DNA from 2 places in the Shewanella seohaensis genome. Region 2 is predicted to be linked to the other one. Evidence: predicted binding sites of a transcription regulator. Region 2 holds the regulator's gene; the other holds the start of a gene.
What was found. Region 2 encodes sigma-54, which starts transcription at its own class of promoters, with help from an activator protein. Its sites were predicted from a motif close to GTTGGCACGNNNNTNGNNT; they were not measured.
Positions count from the first base shown of each region.

Region 1: a site for sigma-54 is predicted at 2,633-2,651, ahead of L2713_RS06395 (YggN family protein). Genes of this name have one in related genera too.

Region 1 covers NZ_JAKILE010000004.1:204,026-209,521, reverse strand. Annotated here, with positions in the region: gene mutY (A/G-specific adenine glycosylase) at 1-347, opposite strand, end outside; gene trmB (tRNA (guanosine(46)-N7)-methyltransferase TrmB) at 527-1,243, shown strand; gene L2713_RS06405 (YggL family protein) at 1,289-1,615, shown strand; gene glsB (glutaminase B) at 1,615-2,529, shown strand; gene L2713_RS06395 (YggN family protein) at 2,708-3,529, shown strand; gene L2713_RS06390 (LysR family transcriptional regulator) at 3,949-4,890, shown strand.
Region 2 covers NZ_JAKILE010000001.1:463,330-468,825, reverse strand. Annotated here, with positions in the region: gene rapZ (RNase adapter RapZ) at 1-375, opposite strand, end outside; gene ptsN (PTS IIA-like nitrogen regulatory protein PtsN) at 372-815, opposite strand; gene hpf (ribosome hibernation promoting factor) at 818-1,105, opposite strand; gene L2713_RS02040 (RNA polymerase factor sigma-54) at 1,134-2,609, opposite strand; gene lptB (LPS export ABC transporter ATP-binding protein) at 2,716-3,447, opposite strand; gene lptA (lipopolysaccharide transport periplasmic protein LptA) at 3,444-3,995, opposite strand; gene lptC (LPS export ABC transporter periplasmic protein LptC) at 3,982-4,542, opposite strand; gene kdsC (3-deoxy-manno-octulosonate-8-phosphatase KdsC) at 4,539-5,090, opposite strand; gene L2713_RS02015 (KpsF/GutQ family sugar-phosphate isomerase) at 5,090-5,496, opposite strand, start outside.

The sequences.
Region 1 (5,496 bases), on a different contig from region 2:
GGCAGCGCTAACACTTGCTCAAAGTCTGTTGGAAATTGCCCCTGATACAGATCGCGAACCATCTTAGCGGCTTTATGTAGATTGCGAGCCCTGGCGTAATAACCAAGGCCAGTCCAATGATGCAGTACTTCATCATCCGGCGCGTTAGCGAGGGCTAACACATCGGGGAAACGTGCCATAAAACGCTGGTAATAGGGGATAACAGTCGCTACCTGAGTTTGTTGCAGCATAATCTCTGAAACCCATACGCGATATGGGGTTTTATCTTGCTGCCAAGGGAGGGTTTTACGACCGTGGGTGTCGTACCAATTAACGATACGTGTAGCAAAGGAGGCTGTAGATTTCATCGGCGCAGTGTAGCGGGAGATTGGTTGGCAAACAAGTAACACCCCATCGAAAAATCGGCCTAGATTCGCTCTCTAGGATAATCTTGTTATACTTCGCCTCCATTAGTGCTTGCACTGTAAGTTGAACTTTGGATAATGCCCTTCTTTTTAGATGGTGTTGTCCACGAGACGAGGCAAAAATGAGCGAAGTCACTACCGCTGAATTTAATGAAGAAGGCAAGTATCTGCGTAAGATCAGAAGCTTTGTCCTAAGAGAAGGTCGTTTGACTAAAGGTCAAGCGCAAGCCATTGAGACTCAGTGGCCAACAATGGGCTTAGATTACAGCCCAACACCATTAAACCTGACTGAAGTGTTTGGTCGCGAAGCCGATACCGTACTGGAAATTGGTTTCGGCATGGGCGCGTCTTTAGTACAAATGGCACAAGAAGCTCCAGAGCAGAATTTTATCGGTATTGAAGTCCATAAGCCTGGCGTGGGTTCATGCTTAAGTGACGCCGCCGCCGCTGGGGTGACTAATCTTCGCGTGTATCACCATGATGCAATGGAAGTGTTAGAACATGCTATCGCCGATGGCAGTCTTGCTCGCGTGCAATTGTTCTTCCCCGATCCTTGGCATAAAAAGCGCCACCACAAGCGCCGTATCGTGCAGGCGGAGTTTGCTGAGCTTATTCGCCGTAAACTGAAGATTGGCGGCGTGTTCCATATGGCGACCGACTGGGAAAACTACAGCGAACATATGCTGGAAGTGATGAATGCGGCCAATGGTTACAAAAACCAATCCGCCGATGGTACCGTGGTGCCGCGCCCAGATCATCGTCCACTGACTAAATTTGAAGCCCGCGGTCATCGCCTCGGCCATGGCGTGTGGGATCTGATGTTTGAGCGTATCGCTTAACATCTTTTATAGATTTTATTTTTTAACACAACGGGGAAAATCACTATGGCAAAGAATCGTAGCCGTCGTTTACGTAAGAAAATGCGCGTTGATGAATTCCAAGAGTTAGGTTTTGACATTACTTGGACCTTCGATGCATCTGTCTCTGAAGCCGATATTGATGCAACAGTCGATAAGTTTATCGATGAAGTCATTGAAGCCCGTAAGTTAGGTTTCCACGGCGGTGGTCATATCGAGTGGGAAGGTATTATTGCTACCCAAACTATCGGTAAGTGCACCGAAGAAGATGTTGCTGCAGTGAAGGCTTTCTGGGCGGGTCAAAAAGTGACTCAACTTGAAGTTAGCGATCTGTACGATATCTGGTGGAGTTAATGCCAGAACAGGCGTTATTAGAGGAAGTGGTCGACAAAGTTCGGCCCTTGCTCGGCCAAGGAAAGGTTGCTAATTACATCCCTGCGCTCGCCAATGTTGATGCTGGTAAATTGGGTATTGCCGTGACCACAATTGACGGTGAAACCATAGGCGCAGGCGATTACCTTGAGCCATTTTCAATTCAAAGTATTTCTAAAGTTTTCAGCTTAACCTTAGCGCTAACTTTATATGAAGAAACCGAAATTTGGAGCCGTGTCGGCAAAGAACCCTCGGGACACTCCTTCAATTCATTAGTCCAAGTTGAACTCGAGCGGGGTAAACCTCGCAATCCCTTTATTAATGCTGGCGCGTTAGTTATCGCTGACTTATTACAGAGCCGTTTAGGGGCGCCTAAGCATCGGATGTTGGAATTGGTCAGGGCGCTGAGTCAAAACGATAAAGTCTGTTTCGACAAGCAAGTGGCGGATTCAGAATATCAGCACAGTGCACGTAATGCGGCCATCGCTTATCTGATGAAATCCTTCGGTAATTTTCAAGGCGATGTCGATACAGTGCTGCGCACTTATTTTCATTATTGCGCCTTAAAAATGAATTGCGCCGACCTATCGCAGGCGATGTTGTATTTAGCCAACCGCGGTAAAACCTTAGATGGCACTGAGCTTATTTCGCAGGTACAGACTCGGCAATTAAATGCCCTGTTAGCAACTTCTGGCTTATATGACGGCGCCGGTGAGTTTGCCTATCGTGTTGGTATGCCGGGTAAAAGCGGTGTTGGCGGCGGCATTATTGCGGTGATCCCCGGGGAACTTTCGGTCTGCGTTTGGTCACCCGAATTAGACAATCAAGGTAACTCCCTCGCAGGGACGGCGATGCTTGAGCATCTCAGCCAGCGTCTCGGACGTTCAATCTTCTGATTTAACTCTTTTATTAGCACTGTTAGGCTAAATATTAGTGAAATTTACTAATCTGTTATCGGTGCTAATTTTTATAACTTCATAATAATCATATTGTTATAAAGTTGGCACATCTTCTGCTATTCATCTTTTAGCACGTTAGCTTAGTCGAATTCCTCAGATTAAAGGATGAACAACAATGAAGATAAATACACTATTAACCGGAGTGGCATTATCGGGCGTTATTTTAGGCGCTTCTGGCTTGCAATCAGCACAAGCGAAAACCGAGCCGCAAATCGATGAGCGCTGTGAGGTCTCTCTTAACTATGATGTGAGAGTCGAACCGAAAAAATTAGTGATGAGCGAGAAGGGCACCGAGAAGTATCGCATAGAGGTCGACAAGTTATACGTTGAAGGCAAGCAGGTAACCTTAACCGACAAACAGAAAAAGCTCGTGAGCCAGTATGCCGATGAGGTTTCGACTCAGGTTCCTGAGGTCATTGAATTAGTCAACGAAGCCGTTGCACTGGCCTCTCAAGCTGTAAGTATGGCATTAACGCCACTGATGGGCGATGCGGCTGGCGCTAAGTTTGATGAGATGATGGCGGGCGTGCAGAAGCGTGTTGATACCGTAGCCTACAAGCAGGGCGATAGTTTTTACCTTGGTGCGACTGAAGAGTCGATGCAAAACACCTTTAACGACGAATTTGATAAGGAAATGGAACAAATCGTGCAAAACTCCATTGGCACTCTGATGATGAATATCGGCAGCCAAATCCTTGCGGGCGACGGTGAGTCCTTCGAAGCTAAGATGGACGCATTCTCACAAAAAATGGATAGATTAGGCGATGATATTGAGCAGCAAATTGAATCCCAATCTAAGGGGATTGAAGCGAAAGCCGATCGTTTATGTGACCGTTTTGAAAACCTGCTGGTGCTCGAGAGTCAACTGCGTAAAGAAGTGCCTGAGTTAGCACCCTATGTGTTGACGCAAAACACTCACCATGAATTACGTGAATAGTGCTCGGCAGAGTAGCTTAAAACCAACACTGGTTGGAGTCAGGTAATGTCGACCTAACTGACACCATAAATACAGTGATATAAATGAAAAAGCCCCAGTACGTTAAGTGTCTGGGGCTTTTTCTTGATTCATTTTAGCCAAGCGGAATGATATTAATCTAATTGCTTGCGGCTATTTACTATGGAATATTACATTCTAAAGACTAATGTTTGGTATACTCTTAAAATATAATGAAAAGCTGGCAATTCAGTCAGATAGAACACTCTACTTTAGCGGACTTTTTCGGTCTAAATCTCTACAACGAACCCAATTGCTGTGAGATATTAAGGCATTGAGGGATGCTTCAAGGCATTTGTGCTGCATTCCTATGCTATTCCGAAAGTTAATATCACTGTCGAAACTGCTTAAGGCGACTTTCCATGTTAGAACTGTTAGAACCTATTGCGATTTTTACTCATGTGGCCAGAGCTGGTAGTTTTAGTGCCGCCGCAAGAAGGCTTGGGATCTCTAAATCTAAGGTCAGTACGCAGGTAGCCGATCTCGAACATAGACTCGGTGTTCAACTGATCCAGCGTACCACTCGAAGCTTAAGTCTGACTGAAGCTGGACATTTGTTATATCTGCAAGGTGAAGAGTTGCTTCGCGATGCCGAACAGGCCATTGCTAGCGTGCATAACTTAAACGATGCCACCCGCGGCGTGTTAAAGGTGGGGATTTCCCAGTCCTTTGGTGCTATGCATATCATTCCTGCGCTGCCATCATTTATGGCCAAACACCCTGAGCTAGAGCTGCAAGTCAGCTTATTAGATCATAAGGTGGATGTAGTCAGCGAAGGTTTAGACCTATTGTTGACTATGTCTGAGCAGCTTCCCTTGGGTATGGTGGCGCGTCCTTTGATGAAGTGTCAGTTCCTACTCGTTGCCTCGCCTGATTATATTGCTAAACATGGCGAACCGTCGCGTCCAGAGCAATTGGTCGACCATAACTGCTTGGTGTATCAAGGTGAGTGGCATGAGCACAGCATGTGGCAGTTTAAAAAGGGCGATGATTACTGTGAGATAGGTGTCTCTGGTAACTTTAGAGTGGATAACGCTCCCGCTTTAAAATCAGCTGCGATCAGTGGCTTAGGGGTTGTCTATCTTGCCAGTTACTTGATGGAAGATGAAATCGCTAAGGGCACTTTAGTGCCGCTGCTGAGGGATTGGCAACTGACGCATCATTTACCGCTACAGGCCGTTTACCCACGCCGTAAACACTTAGCGCCTAAGGTGAGTGCCTTCATTGAGTTTATTAAAGACCATATTGGTAATCCGCCTTATTGGGATATTCCCTATGCGGAACTCTTCAGTGAACGTCAGTAATTTTGGAAACATTGTTCTTAAAATGCGTTCAATGCGTTTTGAGCGAGTCTGGTAGTTTTTAGATTATATTAAAATCAATTTGTTACGTGATTTTTGGTTTGTATTTTAGTTTGATTTTTTAGGGTTTTCTAAAACAGCTTTTTAGTGGGTGTATTGAAGTCTGTTCTTAAATGAATACAATGGTTGCCAGATGATTCGGAATGACCTGAGTCCTACACTTTTATTGGAAATGACCCCTTTCGATATTAGCGTACAGGTTGGCAGCAATGCAGTTTCGGATCACAGCCAGCAGAAGTTTGCGAACTAAAACAATGTTGGCTTTTAAACCATCATCCTAGTTTTTGGTTTACCTCAGCTCATTAGGCTGAGGTAATTTTTTTCTGATGGTTGAGTGCGGAAAACGAGTTTTGTCTCTCTGTACCCTAAAGTCACACCGAGTGTTAAGTGCTTATGCTTAATACATTAAATATAGTGACCCACAGTGAGATAGGGTTTTATGACCAAGCCGGTGATAAATCCAATAAAAAAGCCACTTGATAGTGGCTTTTTTATTGGCTGTGATTTAACGATGTTATTCGCAAAGGCGCTCAAGGGAGGCTAGCGTTA
Region 2 (5,496 bases):
GGGCTCGAGCAATTTTCCTTCAAGTTTGATGGCTTCTTGCAGTGATACTCGGCTCTTAGATAAGGGATGTAAGCGCCGAGTCTCGCTGTAGCGCTTTAACAGTACTTTATCGCTGGAATTTAAGAAGAAGCTGGTAAGTTCAGTGCCCTCTGGCAGGCTTGCGAGCTGTTTGACGAGTACCTTGTCTTGCTCCGGCAGGTTACGCACGTCGACGCTGATGGCGACGAGATCGTTACTGCCCTTGAGCTGTTCGAGTAAGCTGCCAATCAGCGGCAACGGAAGATTATCGACACAATAGTAGCCGAGATCTTCAAGCACTCTTAGTGCGACCGATTTGCCTGAGCCTGAGCGCCCTGACACTATGACCAGTTTCATCCAGTGATTACCTGATAGAGTTCCGTTTCATCATGCGTCTTGCGCAATTGCTTCAATATTTGTTTGTCGCTGAGCTTTTCAGCCATGCAGGACAAAGTGCTTAAGTGCTGTTGACATTGGTCAGCAGGCACCAGCAGCGCAAATAAAATGTCGACAGGTTGTTTATCGATAGCATCAAAGGCTATCGGCTCCTCACATTTCACCAATATGGCTATGGGTTGTGTTATATCGGTTAATCGACCATGTGGAATGGCGATGCCGTTACCTATACCTGTGCTCCCCATCTTTTCGCGCGCCACTAGGCTTTCGAAGATCTCTTGAGATGAGAGGGTGGGGTACTGGGCAGCGGCTAAGTCGCTGATAAGTTCCAGTACCTTTTTCTTACTGCCCGGAGTGGCGCAGGTCGTGCATTCCGGCCGCAGTATGGTACGAAGTTCCATTGCTAGTGTTTTGTTAACTTCTCTTTGTGTTTAATAACCTGACGATCAAGCTTGTCTATCAGGACGTCTATGGCAGCATACATATCTGCATGCTCTGAAGTCGCGAAGACTTCACCACCGGTGAGGTTGATTCTCGCTTCGGCAATTTGTTGCATTTTCTCAACATTGAGCACAACGTGCACATTATTGATCTGTTCGAAATGACGTTCAAGTTTTGAAAACTTTTCCTCAACATAAGCCCGTAACGATTCAGTAATCTCGATATGGTGTCCACTCAGGTTTATTTGCATATAAACGTCCTCCGATTTCCACTTTAGGCTATAAACTTTTACGCTGATTGGAAGGGGGAATAAGCATCGCTTCTCGGTACTTCGCAATGGTTCTGCGCGCAACGTTAATTCCCTGTTCTGCCAGAAGCTGTGCCATCTTGCTGTCGCTTAATGGTTTTTTCTGGTTTTCCGCTGCAACCAGTTTCTTAATGAAGGCTCTGATTGCCGTGGATGAGCACTCACCGCCATCATCAGTCCCGACGTGGCTTGAGAAGAAATATTTTAGTTCAAAAAGTCCCTTTGGGGTATGCATGTATTTTTGTGTGGTCACCCGTGAAATGGTGGACTCATGCATTTCTACCGCCTCGGCGATATCGTTCAGGACCATAGGTTTCATGGCTTCTTCACCGTATTCGAAGAAGCCCTGTTGATATTGCACTATGCAGTTTGCCACTTTGAGCAGTGTTTCGTTACGGCTTTCAAGGCTTTTGATAAACCACTTGGCTTCTTGCAGATGCCCGCGGATAAATTGGCTATCGGCTTGGCTTTTGGTGCTGCGTGCCATGGCTGCATATTGCTGATTAACATTGATTTTTGGCATGCAGTCTGGATTTAACTCGACCACCCAGCGACCGTTTTTCTTCGACACCGATACATCGGGGATGACATATTCTTCATCAACAGGGGTGATGAGCAAACCGGGGCGAGGGTTTAAGGTTTGGATCAGCGCTATGCTGTCCCTTAACTCGTCCTCTTTAAGTTTGGTCTTACGCATCAACAACCTAAAGTCGCGGGCAGCGATCAGATCTAAATGATCTTTGATCAACATGCGGGCGTTTTCGAGGTGTGGGGTATCCGGCGAAAAATGGGAGAGTTGGATAAGCAGACATTCGCTTAAATCCCTTGCGGCGACACCAACGGGATCGAAGTGTTGAATACGCTTGAGTACGGCTTCGACTTCATCCAGTTCAATCTCTGGATTGCCCATGGCCTCGAGGATATCTTCAGTACTTTGAGTGAGATAACCTTGATCGTCGATGGCATCAATAATCGCGGTGGCGATGGCTAAGTCGGTTTCAGAGAAGGGCGTGAGGTTTTTCTGCCATTCTAAATGTTCGTACAGGCCTTCACTGGTTTCCCCTTGGAAGGGCATGTCATCTTCACGGCTGGCACCAGAACCTGAGTTTGGCGAGGCGGTAAAGACTTCATCCCAAGTGGTGTCCATGGGCAGTTCTTCGGGCAGAGATTCTTTGGTCAACGACTCGGCAATGTCCACGGTGGAATTGTCTTGTTCCTGTGGTTGGGCCGTCGTTTCGCTAAAGTCGGTATCGGCGATATCTTGCTTACGTTCGGTAGGCGCGTCGAATTGCTCCTCTTCCAGCTCGAGAAGAGGATTAGAGTCTAAGGCTTGCTGGATCTCTTGCTGCAGTTCCAATGACGACAATTGCAACAGACGAATGGCCTGTTGAAGTTGTGGCGTCATGGTTAACTGTTGACCCAGTTTGAGCTGGAGTGACGCTTTCATGTTACCGCTGATCCCTACGTTATTATTTTGAATTTAGGCCGCTTGTTATCATATTGATGGCGCTTACTAAGCCAAAATCCAAGGCTAATTGGCTCTGTTTAAGTAACTATAGCCTGAATTGTTCACCTAAGTACACAGCCCTAACTTGCTGATTGTCTAAGATCTCTGCGGGAGTTCCTTCGGCAATCAGGTTTCCGTGACTAACAATGTAGGCATGTTCACAGACGTCTAAGGTCTCGCGCACATTGTGGTCTGTGATCAGTACCCCAAGGCCTCGGCTCTTGAGTTGTTCGATGATTTTCTTGATATCGATAACCGAAATCGGGTCGACACCGGCGAAGGGTTCATCGAGCAGAATAAACTTAGGATTGGCCGCTAAAGCGCGGGCAATTTCGACACGGCGACGTTCACCGCCCGATAACGACATGCCTTGGCTATCGCGAATATGGGTGATATGGAACTCTTCGAGCAGATGTTCCAGCTCTTCTTCGCGTTGATCGCGATTGAGCTCTTTACGGGTTTGCAGTACCGCCATGATATTGTCGTGCACGCTCAGCTTGCGAAAGATACTGGCTTCCTGTGGCAGGTAACCAATACCTTTGCGGGCGCGCAGGTGCATGGGATCGGCGGTTAAATCATCATCGTCGATAAAGATATGGCCTTTATCGCTTTTGACTAAGCCCACGACCATATAGAAGGTGGTGGTTTTACCCGCGCCGTTTGGGCCGAGTAGGCCGACGACTTGACCCGTTTTCACCGTCAGGCTGACATCTTTCACAACCTGACGACTCTTATAACTCTTAGCGAGATTCTGTGCTTTTAAGGTGATTTGGGTCATTTAGAGTCCTGTTTTTTCACAGGTTTGTCCGCGGGCTGGTTCTTGAGCTCTTCCTGATAGTTGTCAGGTTGAATAATGGTAATCACGCGATCATCACCGCTACCCGTACTCTCAGCGATCAATTTTTGCTGAATAATATCGTAACGGATGAGGTTACCCGTCACTTGGCTACCCGCTTGATCTAGGCTCGCTGAGCCCGTCAAAGTTAGGGTGCGGGTCGCCATTTCGTAGCGAATTTCTTTCGCGCTCGCCGAAGCTGGGCGTCCATCGTCGAGGATCTGGCTATAAGTCGCAGGATTACCGGTTGCCACTAAAATCTTGCTGTTTTCCCCTTCGGCAGAAAATGCACGTAGTTGATCTGCATGGATTTTAATCGAGCCTTGGGTGACTTCAACCGGACCGAAGAAAATGATCTGGTTGTTTTTAATGTCCGCAGTTTGGCTAACGGCTTTAATTTTCACTTCTTGCTGTAAGTCACCAACCTTGGCGAAGGCGCTCATGCTGGTGATTAGCATTAGGCCGGCAAGTAATATGTTATTTTGCTTCATAGGTTCCTACTACCTGACTGGTCAATTGCACTTCCTGCGCGTTAAGGTCGGCATAAAGGCCTTGCCCTTGAATATTAAAATCTTTCCCTGTGACGTAAATGATGCGGTCAGAGGTCATTATCATAGTGTTGAGATCGAGTTCTAAAAAACTGGTGGACAATGTCTGTATGGGTTCACCAGGGCTGATGGCATCGATAATAACATTATTTTCTAATACAACCTTGCCGGTATCTTTGTTGAGTCGACCTTGGTCGGCTCGGATCTGCCATTTTGCTTTACCTTGGTCGGGATAGACAAGATAGACGGGCTCAGTAAAGTCGGTTTGGTTTTTTAGCTCATAGTGTTCCATGTGCTTTGCCGTGACGCGACTGTTAACTTGCCCTTGCTCATTAAACTCAATGCTGCGCAGATCTTCGATAATGTAATCGGGTCTGTCACTGACGTTCAAGCTGTCATCCGTATCGCCACCGCGTTTTTGCTGCACTTGCCAATATAGCACCAGCGCAGTACCAAAAAAGGCGATAATGGCGAGGGTCACACGACTCATATGCTCATCCCATGGGCGGAAGTGAACTTGTTTTGACTCAGCAAGAGCAGATCCGTGAGTTCCCTGAGTGCACCATGTCCACCATTCAAGTGAGTCACAAAATGGGCATGTTGACGGACATAGGGATGACCATCGGCAACACAGACGGCCAAGCCGACCACATTCATCACCGGCAAGTCGACAATATCATCACCGATATAGGCGACTTCTTCTGGGGTGACATTGTAGAGTGACAGCAGCTCTTCATAGGGAACGAATTTATTATCCACGCCCTGATAAATATGCGTCACACCCAGAGCCGTCATGCGGTTTTCGACAATTTTAGACTGGCGACCTGTTATCACGGCCAGATTAAAACCACTGGTCAATAATGAGCGCACGCCATAACCATCACGGGTGTGGAAGGCTTTGAGTTCTTCCCCTGAGTTGCTCAAATAAATGCGGCCGTCGGAAAACACCCCGTCCACATCGCAGATCAGCAGTTTAATTTTTTGCGCCCTTTGCCAAACATCGTCGCTGATGGGGCCATAAAAACCTTGCTGTGGCATTAAATCACTCCCGCTTTAACCATATCGAGCATATTGAGGGCTCCGACAGGATGATGTTCTTTATCTATCACTATCAGACCGTTGATATTTTTGGAATCCATCACTTGCAGCGCCTGCGCCGCTAAAACGTTTTCAGTAATTGTGACACAGTTTCGCGTCATCACATCGGCAATCGGCGTGGTGCGTAGGTTGACTTGGGCATCGATAACGCGGCGCAGGTCGCCGTCGGTAAAGATACCCACGAGTTTGTTTTGCTCATCGATAACCGCGGTCATGCCAAGGCCTTTCTTGGAGATCTCATACAGGGCATCGGTGATGCAGATATCGTGTTTAACCAGTGGTAAATCATCGCCGCTGTGCATCACGTTGCTGACTTTAAGCAGCAGCTTACGACCTAAGGCGCCGC